DNA from 3 places in the Streptomyces sp. NPDC058145 genome. Region 1 is predicted to be linked to each of the others. Evidence: riboswitches for the same ligand, from Rfam matches in the RefSeq annotation. Region 1 holds a riboswitch; each other region holds the start of a gene.
What was found. Region 1 has a riboswitch for S-adenosylmethionine ahead of ACFVVO_RS39005 (aminotransferase class V-fold PLP-dependent enzyme). Riboswitches for the same ligand answer to the same signal wherever they lie in the genome.
Positions count from the first base shown of each region.

Region 2: it holds a riboswitch for S-adenosylmethionine, as region 1 does, so the genes downstream of both, ACFVVO_RS35850 (hypothetical protein) here and ACFVVO_RS39005 (aminotransferase class V-fold PLP-dependent enzyme) in region 1, are expected to answer to the same signal.
Region 3: it holds a riboswitch for S-adenosylmethionine, as region 1 does, so the genes downstream of both, thrC (threonine synthase) here and ACFVVO_RS39005 (aminotransferase class V-fold PLP-dependent enzyme) in region 1, are expected to answer to the same signal.

Region 1 is NZ_JBHVUH010000045.1:5,474-10,401, reverse strand. Features, by position in the region: gene ACFVVO_RS39010 (Lrp/AsnC ligand binding domain-containing protein) at 1-109, shown strand, start outside; gene ACFVVO_RS39005 (aminotransferase class V-fold PLP-dependent enzyme) at 139-1,509, opposite strand; SAM riboswitch class IV at 1,692-1,808, opposite strand; gene trpD (anthranilate phosphoribosyltransferase) at 1,893-2,957, opposite strand; gene ACFVVO_RS38995 (cytochrome bc complex cytochrome b subunit) at 3,081-4,712, opposite strand; gene ACFVVO_RS38990 (Rieske 2Fe-2S domain-containing protein) at 4,709-4,928, opposite strand, start outside.
Region 2 is NZ_JBHVUH010000024.1:15,712-20,639, forward strand. Features, by position in the region: gene ACFVVO_RS35840 (hypothetical protein) at 1-240, opposite strand, end outside; gene ACFVVO_RS35845 (DUF3293 domain-containing protein) at 517-984, opposite strand; SAM riboswitch class IV at 1,180-1,287, shown strand; gene ACFVVO_RS35850 (hypothetical protein) at 1,344-1,685, shown strand; gene ACFVVO_RS35855 (RNA-guided endonuclease InsQ/TnpB family protein) at 2,218-3,426, opposite strand; gene ACFVVO_RS35860 (hypothetical protein) at 3,843-4,223, opposite strand; gene ACFVVO_RS35865 (hypothetical protein) at 4,636-4,928, opposite strand, start outside.
Region 3 is NZ_JBHVUH010000005.1:143,193-148,120, forward strand. Features, by position in the region: gene ACFVVO_RS13125 (trehalose-6-phosphate synthase) at 1-229, opposite strand, end outside; gene ACFVVO_RS13130 (glucosyl-3-phosphoglycerate synthase) at 337-1,308, opposite strand; SAM riboswitch class I at 1,470-1,611, shown strand; gene thrC (threonine synthase) at 1,629-2,912, shown strand; gene ACFVVO_RS13140 (MoaD/ThiS family protein) at 2,909-3,184, shown strand; gene ACFVVO_RS13145 (cold-shock protein) at 3,628-3,831, shown strand; gene groL (chaperonin GroEL) at 4,207-4,928, shown strand, end outside.

The DNA of each region.
Region 1 (4,928 bases):
ACGGATCAGCAAGATCCCCGGCGTGGAGGGCACCGACACGCACGTCGCGTTCCGCACGTACTCCCAGCACGACCTGGAGGCGGCGTTCGCGATCGGCCTCGACTCGTGAACGCCGCCGCCTAGCTCCGTGCGCCCGGCTCAGGCCTGGTCGCGCACCGGCACGCAGCGCCCGTCCTCGGCGCGGTAGCGCCACCGCGCGCCGTCGCGGACCAGTTCCCTCACCGCGTCGACGAAGCGCTCGACGTGCTCGTCGGGCGTGCCCGCCCCGAAGCTGACCCGGACGGCGTTCAGGGACTTCTCACCGGGCGCGGCCTCGGTCGCCCCGCACTCGCCCTGGGTCCGCGGGTCGCCGCCCAGCAGGGTGCGGACCAGCGGGTGGGCGCAGAACAGGCCGTCGCGGACGCCGATGCCGTACTCGGCGGAGAGCGCGGCGGCGAAGTGGGAGCTGTTCCAGCCCTCGACGACGAAGGAGAGCACGCCGACCCGCGGGGCGTCGTCACCGAAGAGGGAGAGCACCCTGACCTCCGGCACCTCGGCGAGACCCGCCCGGACCCGGGTGATCAGGTGCTGCTCGCGGGCCACGAGGGCGTCCCAGCCGGCCTCGGTGAGGGCCTTGCAGGCGGAGGCGATGGAGTAGGCGCCGATGACGTTCGGGGAGCCGGCCTCGTGGCGCGCGGCGCTCTCGTGCCACTCCACGTCCACTCCCCCGTCGGTGCGCCGGGCGACCCTGCGGCTGGCGCCGCCGCCCGCGAGGTACGGCTCGGCCGCGACCAGCCAGTCGGCCCGGCCGGCCAGCACGCCGGACCCGAAGGGCGCGTACAGCTTGTGACCGGAGAAGGCCACCCAGTCGACGTCCAGGTCCCGGACCGACACCGGGTGGTGCGGGGCCAGCTGGGCGGCGTCCAGGACGATCCGGGCCCCGTGCGCGTGGGCCGCGGCGGCCAGCTCGCGCACCGGCCACAGCTCCCCGGTGACGTTGGAGGCGCCGGTGACGCACACCAGGGCCGGGCCGTGCGGGTCGCGGTCGGCGAGGGCCCGCTCCAGGGTCTCCACGGCCCGCCGCGGGGTGCGCGGCGCGTCGAGGACGGTCACCCTCGCGTCCTGCCACGGCAGCAGGGCGGCGTGGTGCTCGGTCTCGAAGACGAAGACCTCGCAGCCGGCCGGGAGCGCGCGGGCGAGGAGGTTCAGGGAGTCGGTGGTCGACCGGGTGAAGACCACCTGGTCGCTCTCGCGGCAGTCGAGGAATCCGGCGACCGTCCGGCGGGCGTTCTCGAACAGGTCGGTGGAGAGCTGGGAGAGGTGGCCGGCACCGCGGTGGACGCTGCCGTAGTACGGCGCGTAGGCGGCGACGTCGTCCCAGACGCGCTGCAGGGCGGGGGCGCTGGCGGCGTAGTCCAGCGCGGCGTAGGTGACCTCGCCGCCCGTCACGAGCGGGACGGTGACGTCACACCCCAGAACGGGCAACTGGTCACAAATGGTGCGGGGGGCGGCAGCGGTGGAGACGGACATGGGTGCACTCCCGTGAGGCAGGCCGGTGACACCGTGCGAGCGGTACGGCTCGAAGCACGGCGGAAGGTGAAAAGGGGTACGCGGAGGCGGGGCTCTACGCCCTATCGCATTCGCTTGCTCACAGAAGGCTCCCTCGACGACCAGGACCCCTGGTCCCGCGCTCCTTCAGGAGCCGCGCGAGGGGTCCGCGCTTGCCGTGGACCTCGCTGCCCACGACCTGGTCCTCACCCGGGGCACCCCGCCACGGACGGAGGGTTGCCGGACAGCCGGCCGGGGCCGAATGGCTGTCACTCATGACCTGGTTCAGTATCCTGCCACACGATCTCCGATGCGCAAGGCGCGGTCCGCCATCCGGACCGCGCCCGCGTCGCACCCGGCGGGTGTCAGGCGTTGCTGGCCGCCACCCACCGCTCCAGCGTCCGCTTCGCCGCCCCGCTGTCGATCGACTCCGCCGCCCTCGCCATGCCCGCGCGCAGCTGCTCGGTGAGCGGCGCGTCGGCCGGATGCAGGGCGACCAGCGCCGCCGCCGAGTTCAGCAGCACCGTGTCCCGGACGGGGCCGTGCTCGCCGTCCAGCACGCGCCGGGCCACCTCCGCGTTGTACGAGGCGTCGGCGCCGCGCAGCGCCTCCACGGGGACCAGCTCGATGCCGACGTCCCGCGGGTCGAAGCGCTCCTCGGTGACCTTGCCGTCCCGGACCACCCACACCCGGGACGTGGCGGTGGTGGTCAGTTCGTCCAGGCCGTCGTCGCCCCGGAACACCAGGGCGGAGTTCCCGCGCTCGGCGAGGACCCCGGCCACGATCGGGGCCATGCGCGGATCGGCCACACCGACCGCCTGGGCGCGCACCTTGGCCGGGTTCGTCAGCGGGCCGAGCACGTTGAAGGTGGTACGGATGCCCAACTGGCCGCGGGCCGCCGCGACATGGCGCAGCGACGGGTGGAACTTCACCGCGAAGCAGATGGTGATGCCGGCCTCTTCGGCGACCTCGGCGACCCGTCGCGGGGTCAGGTGGAGATTGATGCCGAGCTTCTCCAGGACGTCGGAGGAGCCGGAGGCGGAGGACGCGGCGCGGTTGCCGTGCTTGACCACCTTCGTGCCGGTGCCGGCGACGACGATCGACGACATGGTGGAGATGTTCACCGTCTTCGCGCCGTCGCCGCCGGTGCCGACGATGTCGACGGCCGGCCCGGGCACCTCGATCACATTCGCGTGCTCGTACATGGTCCGCACGAGGCCGGTGATCTCCTGGACCGTCTCGCCCTTGGCGCGCAGCGCCACCATGAAGCCGGCGATCTGGGCGTCGGTAGCCTCGCCGCGCATGATGCGGTCCATCGCCCAGGCGGTCTCGTCGGCGGACAGATCCCGGCCGTCCAGCAGACCGTTCAGCAGGGCGGGCCAGGAACGGCCCGCCGCGGTGTCGCCTCCAGCGGGGGTCACAGCGCTCATAGCCGCTCCTGGGTGTCGTCGCAGAACAGTGTGTTCCCACCCTATCCAGCCCCGGACACGGCGAAGGGCCCCGTCCGCAACGCGGACGGAGCCCTTCGACTGTGGCGTGGCGACGCTCGGGGATCAGTGGTGGCCGTGGCCGCTCGTGATCTCCCGGTACTCCTCGACGGTGGCCTTCGGGATCTGGTTGTCCTCGCCGAAGTAGGCGTTGCTGAGCTTGGCGCGCAGCTTCTCGGACCCCTTCACCCTGCGCTCGACACCGTTCTCGTCCACCGTCGGGCCGATCTCGGCCGGCTCGTACTGGTGGTGGGTGGTGAGGGTGTGCAACTGCTCCTGGCTGAGCGGCTCGTGGATCTCGATGAACTCACCGTGCGGCAGGCGCTTGATGATGCCCGTCTCGCGGCCGTGCAGCACCTTCTCGCGGTCCCGGCGCTGCAGGCCGAGGCAGATCCGCTTGGTGACGATGAAGGCGATGACCGGTCCGGCGAAGAAGGAGATCCGGACGAACCACGTGACCGCGTTGAGCGACAGCTGGAAGTGGGTGGCGAAGAGGTCGTTGCCACCGCCCACCAGGCCGACCATGTACACCGTGATCCAGGCGACACCGAACCCGGTGCGCGTCGGGGCGTTGCGCGGGCGGTCCAGGATGTGGTGCTCGCCCTTGTCCCCGGTGACCCAGGACTCGATGAACGGGTAGAGCGCGATCGCGGCGAGCACCAGGCCGAAGAGGACCAGCGGGATGAACACGCCCAGGACGAGCGTGTGACCCCAGAAGTTGATCTCCCAGCCCGGCATGTAGCGGACCAGACCCTCGGCGAAGCCCATGTACCAGTCGGGCTGGGCGCCCGTGGACACCTGGTCCGGACGGTAGGGGCCCATGGCCCAGATCGGGTTGATCTGGGTGACCGCGGCGATGGCCGCGATCACACCGAAGACCAGGAAGAAGAAGCCTCCGGCCTTGGCCATGTAGACCGGCAGCAGCGGCATGCCGACGACGTTCTTGTTGGTCTTTCCGGGACCCGCGAACTGCGTGTGCTTGTGGTAGAAGACCAGGATCAGGTGGCCCACCACCAGGCCGAGCATGATGCCCGGCAGCAGCAGGATGTGGATCGAGTAGAACCGGGCCACGAAGTCGTGGCCGGGGAACTCGCCGCCGAAGAGGAAGTACGAGATGTACGTGCCGACGATCGGCATGGACAGGATCGCGCCCTCGGTGAAGCGCACACCGGTGCCGGAGAGCAGGTCGTCCGGGAGCGAGTAACCGGTGAAGCCGGTGAACATGCCCAGGACGAACAGCAGGAAGCCGAACAGCCAGTTGATCTCACGCGGCTTGCGGAACGCGCCGGTGAAGAACACGCGCATCATGTGCACGAACATGCCGGCGAGGAAGATCAGCGCGGCCCAGTGGTGGATCTGCCGGATGAGCAGACCACCGCGCACGTCGAAGGAGATGTGCAGGGTCGAGCTGAAGGCCTCGGACATCAGCTGTCCCTGGAGCGGGACGTAGCTGCCGTGGTACTCCACCTCGTTCATCGACGGGTGGAAGAACAGCGTCAGATAGACACCGGTCAGGATGATGATGAGGAAGCTGTACAGGCAGACTTCACCCAACATGAACGACCAGTGGTCGGGGAAGATCTTGCGCATGTTGGACTTGGCCAGGGAGTAGATCCCGAGCCGTCCGTCGGCCCAGTCGGCGACCCGCTCGCCGGCCGGCGCCTTGCCGCGTCGTTCGTTGTTCTCGTTGGTGCTCATCCGCGCTCCCAGAATGCAGGACCGACGGGCTCCTCGAAGTCGCCGAGCGCCTGGAGGTAACCCTCGTCGTTCACGCCGATGCGGAGCTGCGGCAGGGCGTGACCGGCGGGGCCGAAGATCACTCGGGCACCGTCGGAGAGGTCGAAGGTGGACTGGTGGCACGGGCACAGGACGTGATGCGTCTGCTGCTCGTACAGCGAGATCGGGCAACCGACG
Region 2 (4,928 bases), on a different contig from region 1:
GGAGAGCACGCGCAGTTCCAGGCGCTTCGTCCAGCCCGCCACGTCGGCCGGGGAGACTGGCCCGACCTCGCACTGGCCCAGCCAGAGCACGGGGTCGAAGCGGTCCGAGGTGCCGGTGAGGGCAGCGGCGAGGTTGAAGGCGATGTTTCGGCGGGCGTGGAAGTCCTGGTCGTCGGATTCAGCGATGGCCGCGGAGATGGTTTCGTAGTCGGCGCGGCTCATCTGTCGGTTCGTGGCCATGGGGTTCCTTCTGGCTCGAGGTGGTTGCTGTTCGGGGGTACGGCACGGGTCGCCGGGCTCGGATGTCGAGTCGGACGGCCCGCACGCAGGGGGGCGTATGAATCACGCAGCGATGGACGTGCGCTGTCCTCCGATGGCGCGGCCGCTGCTCAGACGGGCGGACTGACCGGCGCTGTCTCTGGCCCGGCAGGCGGAGGTGCTGTAGGAGGACGTGCGGGAGCCTTTCCAGGCGCCCTTCGCTTGCTCCCCGCACCCGCGGGGATGGTCCCAATAGCGTCACGCACGAGGACGGCGCCTATGTCCGTTGCGCCGCCGTCGCAGGACAGCAAAGACCAGGCGCCGGGGGGGCCAGGCGAAGACCGCGTCCTGGCCCACGCACCGCCCCGGTTCACGCGCCGCCGAGTCGCTCCGGCCGGCGATGGCGACGCTCTGCTCGATGTGGGTGCCGTGCCCATCGCCTCCCGCAGCGGGCGCCAGCCCTTGCCGGTCGAGCTCGTCGAGGAGCCGGGCCTGGGTGCGGGCGTTGTCTTCGGCGAGGGTGGGACGGCCGTGGAGGTCGCACGCCGTGACGACGTGGAGGGCGGCGGTGCCGACAGGTCCCAGGAGTTCAGGGAAAGGGCCCTCGGCCATGCCCTGCGGACGCGGTTCGACCCGTACCGTTCGGTCCGGCATTCGGATATCGACGACCGTCCGCCGGTAGAGCTCCTCGTTCGGGGGTGTGGTCGCAGCGTCAATGACCTGCATGAGGGCCTCCTGTGGACGAAGGACCCCCTTACCCACCGGCAGGGAGATCGGTGCTCGCTCCCACAGCACCGTGGGAGTCGGTCCTCGGCGCGATGGGCGTCGTGACCGAGCGGAATGTTGCCACACCACCGGTCAAGGGGTAAAGCGTTGTGGATCACCTTGTGCAAGATCCAGACGGATGTTACCTTCGCGCCCGGTCACGAGTTCCAGCGTCAAGCCCCGGCTGCTGGACGACATCCCGTTTGCCGCGGATGCCCCGGGTGACGACCGGCCAGCGCGCGGTGCGTTGGGAAACCGCAGATCACCGGGGTGCGGGTGTGCACTACCGGGGTCCATCGACTCCGGAGGGTTGACCGCCCGTGCCCGTTTCCGACGCGATCCCCGAATTGCCGACGGGGCGACAGGCCCAGAAGCCTGAGCCGACGCCCGGACCCGCCATGTCCGCAGTCGCAGAGCCGGACCGCGCGGGCCTGGTGACCATCGGCCTTGACGCTGCCCGGACGCTGTTCTGCACGGCTGAGGCGAGCGGCTCCGGCCGGCCTGGAACTGACGAGATCTTCGACGAGTGGCTCGACAGCGGATTCGACGTCGCCTCCTACCGCAGCGAGGACCGACCCCTTCAGGCACGTGCTGTCAGCCAGGGGGATCGTGTTCCCGGATCGCTGATCAACTGCCGTATTGGAACCTCTCGGCCGCCTTGAGTCGTAACACCTCGAGAAACTACTGGCGTTCGGCGGTCAGCCCGCCCCCTTGTGGATACCGCATGCCCCGGCCATACCGCACGCCCGACGAGCCGTCAGCCTCTGCGACACCACGAGTTCAACCTCAGTAGCGGTAGTTCCCCCTGCGGGCCGCACGTCTCGGCACCGTCGTTCTGTGAGGCCTTGGTAGGCGGGAAATTCGGCTGGCGGACTCTGACTGAGGTGGCTCGCCGATCAGCGTCGAGCGATCGCGACCTGTTGTGTCCCTGCACAGTTCACTGGCCCAGTTCACTGGTGCTCGGCCACTAGACCACGACGTGCTGCGGACCTAGTCTCTGACCCGCCCGCATACGGAAACCCTCCTTCCGTTCGCCGATGAGGGCTGACACCTGCCTGCCCGCGCCTAGTCGCCCTTGCATCTCTCGTTGCCCAGGAACAGCCCGCCCCCTGTCCCGCCCGAGTGCGCCGGCGAACAGGGCAGCAGAGCGGACGACCGGATCAGAAAGGAAGGCCCGTTGACTTCCTCCCCCGCCTAAAGGCGGGGGATTCCAGCGGTCGCCCGCTGGGGTTCCTGCTTCATCGACGACCGCCCCGTCCGGGAGGACTCCCGTTGAGGTCTTACACCGTCTCCACAGGCAGACGCCGCCAGCCCGGCGGCCAGGATGTTGCGTGCCGCGTTCACGTCGCGGTCATGCACGGCGCCGCAGTCGCACGTCCACTCGCGGACGTTCAGCGGCAGCTTCTCGCGGACCGTGCCGCAGTTCCCGCACAGCTTCGAGCTGGGGAAGAAGCGGTCGATCGCGACGAGTTCGCGCCCGTACCAGGCGCACTTGTACTCCAGCATGGAGCGAAGTCCCGTCCACGACGCGTCGGAGATGGCTCGCGCGAGCGAGTGGTTCTTCAGCAGGTTGCGGACGGTGAGGTCCTCGATCACGACCGTTTGGTTCTCACGGACGAGCCGAGTCGACAGCTTGTGCAGGAAGTCGCGGCGCCGGTCGGCGATCCGCGCGTGGATGCGAGCGACCTTAACCCGGGCCTTCTCGCGGTTGGCCGAGCCCTTCGCCTTCCGCGACAGCTCGCGCTGGGCGCGGGCGAAGCGGGCGCGGTCGCGGCGTTCGTGCTTCGGGTTGGTGATCTTCTCGCCGGTGGACAGCGTCACCAGGGACGTGATCCCGGCGTCGATGCCGACGGCCTGCGTGGTTGCGGGCGCGGGCATGATGGTGTCCTCGCACAGCAGGGACACGAACCAACGCCCGGCCGCGTCGCGGGACACGGTCACGGTCGTCGGCTCCACGCCTTCGGGCAGAGGACGCGACCAGCGGATGTCCAGTGGCTGGGCCATCTTCGCCAGCGTCAGCTTCCCGTCACGCCACTTGAACGCGCTGCGGGTGTACTCGGCCGACGCTCGGGACTTCTTCCGGCTCTTGTAGCGCGGATACTTCGCTCGCTTGGTAAAGAAGTTCCCGAACGCCGTCTGAAGATGGCGCAGCGCCTGCTGAAGAGGGACGCAGGACACCTCCGCCAGGAAGGCCAGTTCCTCGGTCTTCTTCCACTCCGTCAGCGCCGCCGACGACTGCACGTAGGAGACGCGGCGCTGCTCCCCGTACCACGCGCGAGTGCGCTCCCCCAACGCCTTATTGTACACGAGGCGGACGCAGCCGAACGTGCGGGACAGCTCAGCTGCCTGCTCGTCCGTGGGGTAGAAGCGGTACTTGAACGCCCGCTTGACCTGCTGCGTCATAGCTCACACCCTATCAGTTCCCGTGTGAGCGGCGGTTCGGCCGGTGGCCATAGACGGCGAATCGCCCTGGCGGCGATTCGCCTTTCCCTGCCCCGCTACGCGAGAGCTTCGTTTCCTCCCCGGCCTGAAGGCCGGGGTATCCACGAAGGAGACCCGATGACCATTCGCTTCGCCATCTGGGACCACGTCACCGAAGTCGTCGGCGCGGCCGCAACGGCCTGAACGCGGACCAGAACCGCAAGCCCCCACGCCCCAACACACCGTCAGACGCCCCCAAGTCCAACAACGTGACAACGCCCTGCAGGCGCATGGGCAGTCCGACAACGGGACGGGCCGTCAGGCGGGCAAGCCACCACGCGCGGAGCAGCAGGCAGCCGTTGACCGAACGGCTGCCTGCTGCAGACGCGTTGGGACCGTTAGCCGGCCCAGACGCCGGAGTTATACGCGTCCGAGGCGAAGTAGAACTGGAACGGGGTGCCGTCCTTGACACCGGTGGCTACCACAGTCCACTGACCCGCCGGCGCGTACTTGTAGGAGTTGCACGTACTGCCCCCTGACGTCGGGTAGAAGCACACCTCCACATAGGCGGACTGGTTGGTCTTGATGTTGATGTCGGCGCAGTTGCTCGTCGTGGTGAGTCGGCCTGTGGTGGGGTACCACCTGGCACCTGTCGGTTTCGTGTACGACTTCGCGCTGCCGTAGCAGGACGTGACTGCGGCCTGGGCGGTCGGCGCGACTATCAGGGTGCTGCCGATGAACGCAGCGGAGAGCAGGCCTACGGTCAAGTGCTTGCGCAACTTCACGTCTCCCTTTCTGACATGCGGAAAGGAGCCAGTTTGCCCGTTGGTTTCCGTATCACCATGGGTGGCTCCATCGGCCACTGAACTGTGAGCCATCAGCCTGCGCTCATCGGGCGCACCACCGCGACGTCTTGTGCCACGATTCGATGAGGTTCGAAGGGTTGTGGTCGCGGGACCGCGCGTCCGGACAGCGGGAGGGGCGTGATCGAGCTCACCGTGAACGCCGTCGGGCTCGCCCGTTCCCGCTTCGCCGTCTCGCCGCTGCATGAAATCGTCGCGACGCTGCTGCCCTGGGGCCTGCAACCGGTCCCTGAGCCTTTTCCAACCTGGTGCGCTGGCACGGCAGTTGCTCCTAGCGGAGTGACGAGGCCACTGGCGAATGGGTTTTCGGCCAACACTCGTCTGGGTATTACCGGCCCGCGTCGCCGAGCGGTTGTCCGGCAGAGGGGTCCATAAGGTCGGTGCGTCGAGCCCGCCACCACGGCACAAGCTGGACGACGCCGAACGCCACCTCGGCAACGAAGAACAGCCACAGCCAGCGCGGGGCACCGTGTGCCAGCGCATACGCCTGCCACGCGGCGAAAAGCGTGCGCGCGATGCCGTCGAACAGTCCGTGCACTGGCAGCGGGTTGATGATCCGGAGCAGCGCCCAGACGACCACCACTGAACCCATCAGATTCGCGTAAAGGATCTCTATCGGGT
Region 3 (4,928 bases), on a different contig from region 1:
CCTCGGCCGGCAGCAGACCGCCGCCCGCCCGCCGTACCGCCTCCCGGTCGCCGTCGCCGAGCGCGGCGCAGACCCACACGGCGTCGGTGTCCGGCCCGATGGCCGACAACCCCGAGACCAGCCCGCCCCCGCCCCGTTTGGCGCTCAGCGAGCCGTCCTCGAGCACCGCGTACGAAACCGGGCCGCGGTTGGACGCGACCAGCACCTCAGCACCCTGCGTGGAAGCCATGATTCTCAACCTAGCCCGGCCCGGAAACGCTCAAACGTGCGCTCCGCCCCGGAAGAGGGCTGTATACGGCCGTTCTTCCTCGTTCACCGCACAGCTCACCGGGCCGCTCAGGCCACCTTGCGGTGCGCGTACTCCGCGATCTCCACCATCGGCGGCCGCTCCTCGGTGTCCACCGAGTAGGTGCGCGGCTCGAACCCGTCCTCGCCCCGCTCGAACTGGGTGAGCGAGGGCCGTACGAGGTGGCCGCGGGCCAGCCGGAGCTGGGCGGTGCGGTAGATCGCCGCCGCCATCCGGCCCAGCGCCTGCCCGTCCTGGTGCCGGTGCCTGCGCACCCCCACGTCCACCTGGGCCAGCGCGTCCAGGCCCACCAGGTGCAGCGCGTCCACCAGCATCCCCAGCTCCACGCCGTAGCCCACCGGGAACGGAAGCTGCTCCAGCAGCGAGCGGCGGGCCGCGTACTCCCCGCCCAGCGGCTGCACGAAGCCGGCGAGCTGCGGCCAGTGCATGTTCAGCAGCGGGCGGGCCATCAACTCGGTGACCCGGCCGCCCTGTCCGGCGGCGGTCGTGCCGGAGGCGCGCCCGTCGGGCACGGTGAGCGGGCGGTCGTACATCGCCTTGACCAGGTCGACGTCCGGGTCGGTGAGCAGCGGGCCGACGATGCCGAGGACGAAGTCGGAGGAGAACTCCCTCAGGTCGGCGTCGATGAAGCAGACGATGTCCCCGCTCGTCACCAGCAGCGAGCGCCACAGCACCTCGCCCTTGCCGGGGACCGCCGGTATGCGCGGCAGGACGCTGTCGCGGTGCACCACCCGGGCACCGGCCGCGGCGGCGACCTCCGCGGTGCGGTCGGTGGAGCCGGAGTCGACGACGACGATCTCGTCGACCAGCGGAGCCTGCCGCATGAGGTCGTGACGGATGACGGTGACGATCTCGCCGACCGTCTCCTCCTCGTTGAGCGCGGGCAGGACGACGGAGACGGACTGCCCGGTGCGCTGCTTGGCGGCCAGGACTCCGTGCAGCGGGCGGTCGGCCACGGACCAGGAGCGGGTGGCCAGCCAGCGCTCGACTTCTTCCAGCACGGTCTGCGGCTCCTCACTGTCGTGATCACATTTGGTGCGTGGGGGTGATGCATCTCGCGGTTCGGACGACTATCTCAACTGTCCCGGCCTTCGGTTACAGTCTTGAACAACGCCGATGACCATCGCATGTCGGGGGTCGCCCGGCGTTCACAACTGCATACCGCTCATCCAGAGGGGCAGAGGGACACGGCCCGATGAAGCCCCGGCAACCCCCCTGAGCCGCACTCGTTTCGCGCGAGGCTCCCGGCCAGGGAAGGTGCCAAATCCGTCTCACGGCGAGATGCGTCGTGAGGAAGATGAGGAGAAAGGGCCTCGCCTCCATGGCTGTGCAGACAGTTGCAAGCACCAGTAATCCCGCCGTCGATCTCGGCCCCGCCGCTGCCCTGAGCTGTCGCGAGTGTGGCCACCGGGTACCCCTCGGACCGGTCTTCGCGTGCGAGGAGTGTTTCGGCCCGCTGGAGATCGCCTACGACTTCTCCGCCTACGACACCGAAGAGCTGCGCCGGCGCATCGAGGCGGGCCCCGCGAACATCTGGCGCTACGCGCCCCTGCTGCCCGTCCCCGCCGACGTGGCCGAGAAGCCGAACCTCAACCCCGGCTGGACCAAGCTCGTCAAGGCCGACAACCTGGCCCACGAGCTGGGCGTCACCGGCGGGCTGTACGTGAAGGACGACTCAGGCAACCCGACGCACTCCTTCAAGGACCGCGTCGTCGCCCAGGCCCTGGAGGCCGCGCGCGCCTTCGGCTTCACCACCCTGTCCTGCTCCTCCACCGGCAACCTCGCCGGTGCCGTCGGCGCCGCCGCCGCCCGGGCCGGCCTCCGCTCCTGCGTGTTCATCCCGCACGACCTGGAGCAGGGCAAGGTCGTCATGGCCGCGGTCTACGGCGGCGAACTCGTCGGCATCGAGGGCAACTACGACGACGTGAACCGTTTCTGCTCCGAGCTGATCGGCGACCCGGCCGGCGAGGGCTGGGGCTTCGTCAACGTCAACCTGCGGCCGTACTACGCCGAGGGCTCCAAGACGCTGGCGTACGAGATCTGCGAGCAGCTCGGCTGGCGGCTGCCGGACCAGATCGTGGTCCCGATCGCCTCCGGCTCCCAGCTCACGAAGATCGACAAGGGCCTGCAGGAGCTGATCAGGCTCGGCCTGGTCGAGGACAGGCCGTACAAGATCTTCGGCGCCCAGGCCGAGGGCTGCTCGCCGGTGTCGACCGCGTACAAGGCGGGCCACGACGTCGTACGGCCGCAGAAGCCGAACACCATCGCCAAGTCCCTCGCCATCGGCAACCCGGCCGACGGGCCGTACGTCCTGGACATCGCGCGCCGCACCGGCGGAGCGGTGGAGGACGTGACGGACGAGGAGGTCGTGGACGCGATCAAGCTGCTGGCCCGGACCGAGGGCATCTTCGCGGAGACGGCGGGCGGGGTGACCGTCGGCGTCACCCGCAAGCTGCTCAAGGAGGGCGTGCTGGACCCGGCGAAGACCACGGTCGTCCTCAACACCGGCGACGGCCTCAAGACCCTCGACGCGGTGGCCGGCACCGGCCTCACCGCCACCATCCGCCCGAACCTGGGCTCCTTCCGAGAGGCTGGCCTCGCATGAGCGTGACCGTTCGCATCCCCACCATCCTGCGCACCTACACCGGCGGGCAGGCCGAGGTCGCCGCCGACGGCGCGAACCTCGCCGAGGTCATCGAGAGCCTGGAGAAGAACCACACCGGGATCGCCGCGCGGGTGCTGGACGACCAGGGCAAGCTGCGCCGCTTCGTCAACGTGTACGTCAACGACGACGATGTCCGTTTCGAGCAGGGCCTGGAGACCGCGACTCCGGACGGCGCCGGTGTCTCCATCATTCCGGCCGTCGCCGGCGGCTGACAGAATGACCGATCATTACCTTCGGTAACGTCGGTTACCGATTGTTCATTGAATGGCCTCCCCCGCGAGAGAAACGGAGGGGGCCATTCTGTGTGATTGAGCGCGGTAGAGTTGGGGAACACGCTCCCGGACCGTGGGTCAGGAGCCTTGGATTCACCGCGGTGCACCCGACAAGAAATAGCCAAAGTGCGGGTACTTTCCGCGGCTTTTGCGCATTTTATGGGGCCCGACTTGCCCTGAATTCAGGCGAATTCACGCTACATTCCGGACCGTTCGCGTCCATATTTCTCGTCCGATTGACCTGTTGCAGACGGCAGTTGGGCAGATACATTCAGCGGCGGTCGACGCGTTCCGGCGCACGCCCCCGGCCAATGGGGGGTGAGGTCTGACCCGGGTCCGCGAAGTGCGGATCTGTGCAAGGGCCAGTAATAGGGGAGTTAGGCATGGCTCAGGGCACCGTCAAGTGGTTCAACGCGGAGAAGGGGTACGGCTTCATCGCGGTCGACGGTGGTGCGGACGTATTCGTCCACTACAGCGCCATTCAGATGGACGGCTACCGCACCCTGGAAGAGGGCCAGCGGGTGGAGTTCGAGATCTCGCAGGGCCAGAAGGGCCCGCAGGCCGACATGGTTCGCCTCAGCGCCTGAACGTTTTTTGTACGAAGGGCCCGCACCTCGCACAGGGTGCGGGCCCTTCGCCGCGCCCGGCCCCCTGTTCGCGGGTGGCTGACGGGGGCGCCCGTACCCCGGGAGGCGCTCGCCAGGTGCTGGACGGCGCGCTGCCCACCCGTCACCCGGCCACCACCCCGCAACGAGCCCGCTACGCGGGCGCAGCCTTGCACTCGGGCATGCCGAGTGCTAATCATTGCGTTAGCACTCTGAAGGTGAGAGTGACAGTGAGGACCGGGTCGGTGAGGCCCGCAGGCCAAGTGGGGCAAGGAACCACGCGGCCGGCGAGCCGTCCGTCGCGGGCGCGGGCGCGGTCCGAAGGAATCACCCCCAGTCCTGGAGGGACCACTTCACATGGCCAAGATCATCGCGTTCGACGAGGAGGCGCGGCGCGGCCTCGAGCGCGGCATGAACCAGCTCGCGGACGCCGTCAAGGTGACGCTCGGCCCCAAGGGCCGCAACGTCGTCCTCGAGAAGAAGTGGGGCGCCCCCACGATCACCAACGATGGCGTCTCCATCGCCAAGGAGATCGAGCTCGAGGACCCGTACGAGAAGATCGGCGCCGAGCTGGTCAAGGAAGTCGCCAAGAAGACGGACGACGTCGCCGGTGACGGTACGACCACCGCGACCGTGCTCGCCCAGGCCCTGGTCAAGGAAGGCCTGCGCAACGTCGCCGCCGGTGCCAACCCGATGGCCCTGAAGCGCGGTATCGAGAAGGCCGTCGAGGCCGTCTCCACCGCCCTGCTGGAGCAGGCGAAGGACGTCGAGACCAAGGAGCAGATCGCCTCCACCGCGTCCATCTCCGCCGCCGACACCCAGATCGGCGAGCTGATCGCCGAGGCCATGGACAAGGTCGGCAAGGAAGGCGTCATCACCGTCGAGGAGAGCAACACCTTCGGCCTCGAGCTCGAGCTCACCGAGGGCATGCGCTTCGACAAGGGCTACATCTCCGCCTACTTCGCGACCGACATGGAGCGCATGGAGGCGTCGCTCGAGGACCCGTACATCCTCATCGCCAACTCCAAGATCGGCTCCGTCAAGGACCTGCTCCCGCTGCTGGAGAAGGTCATGCAGTC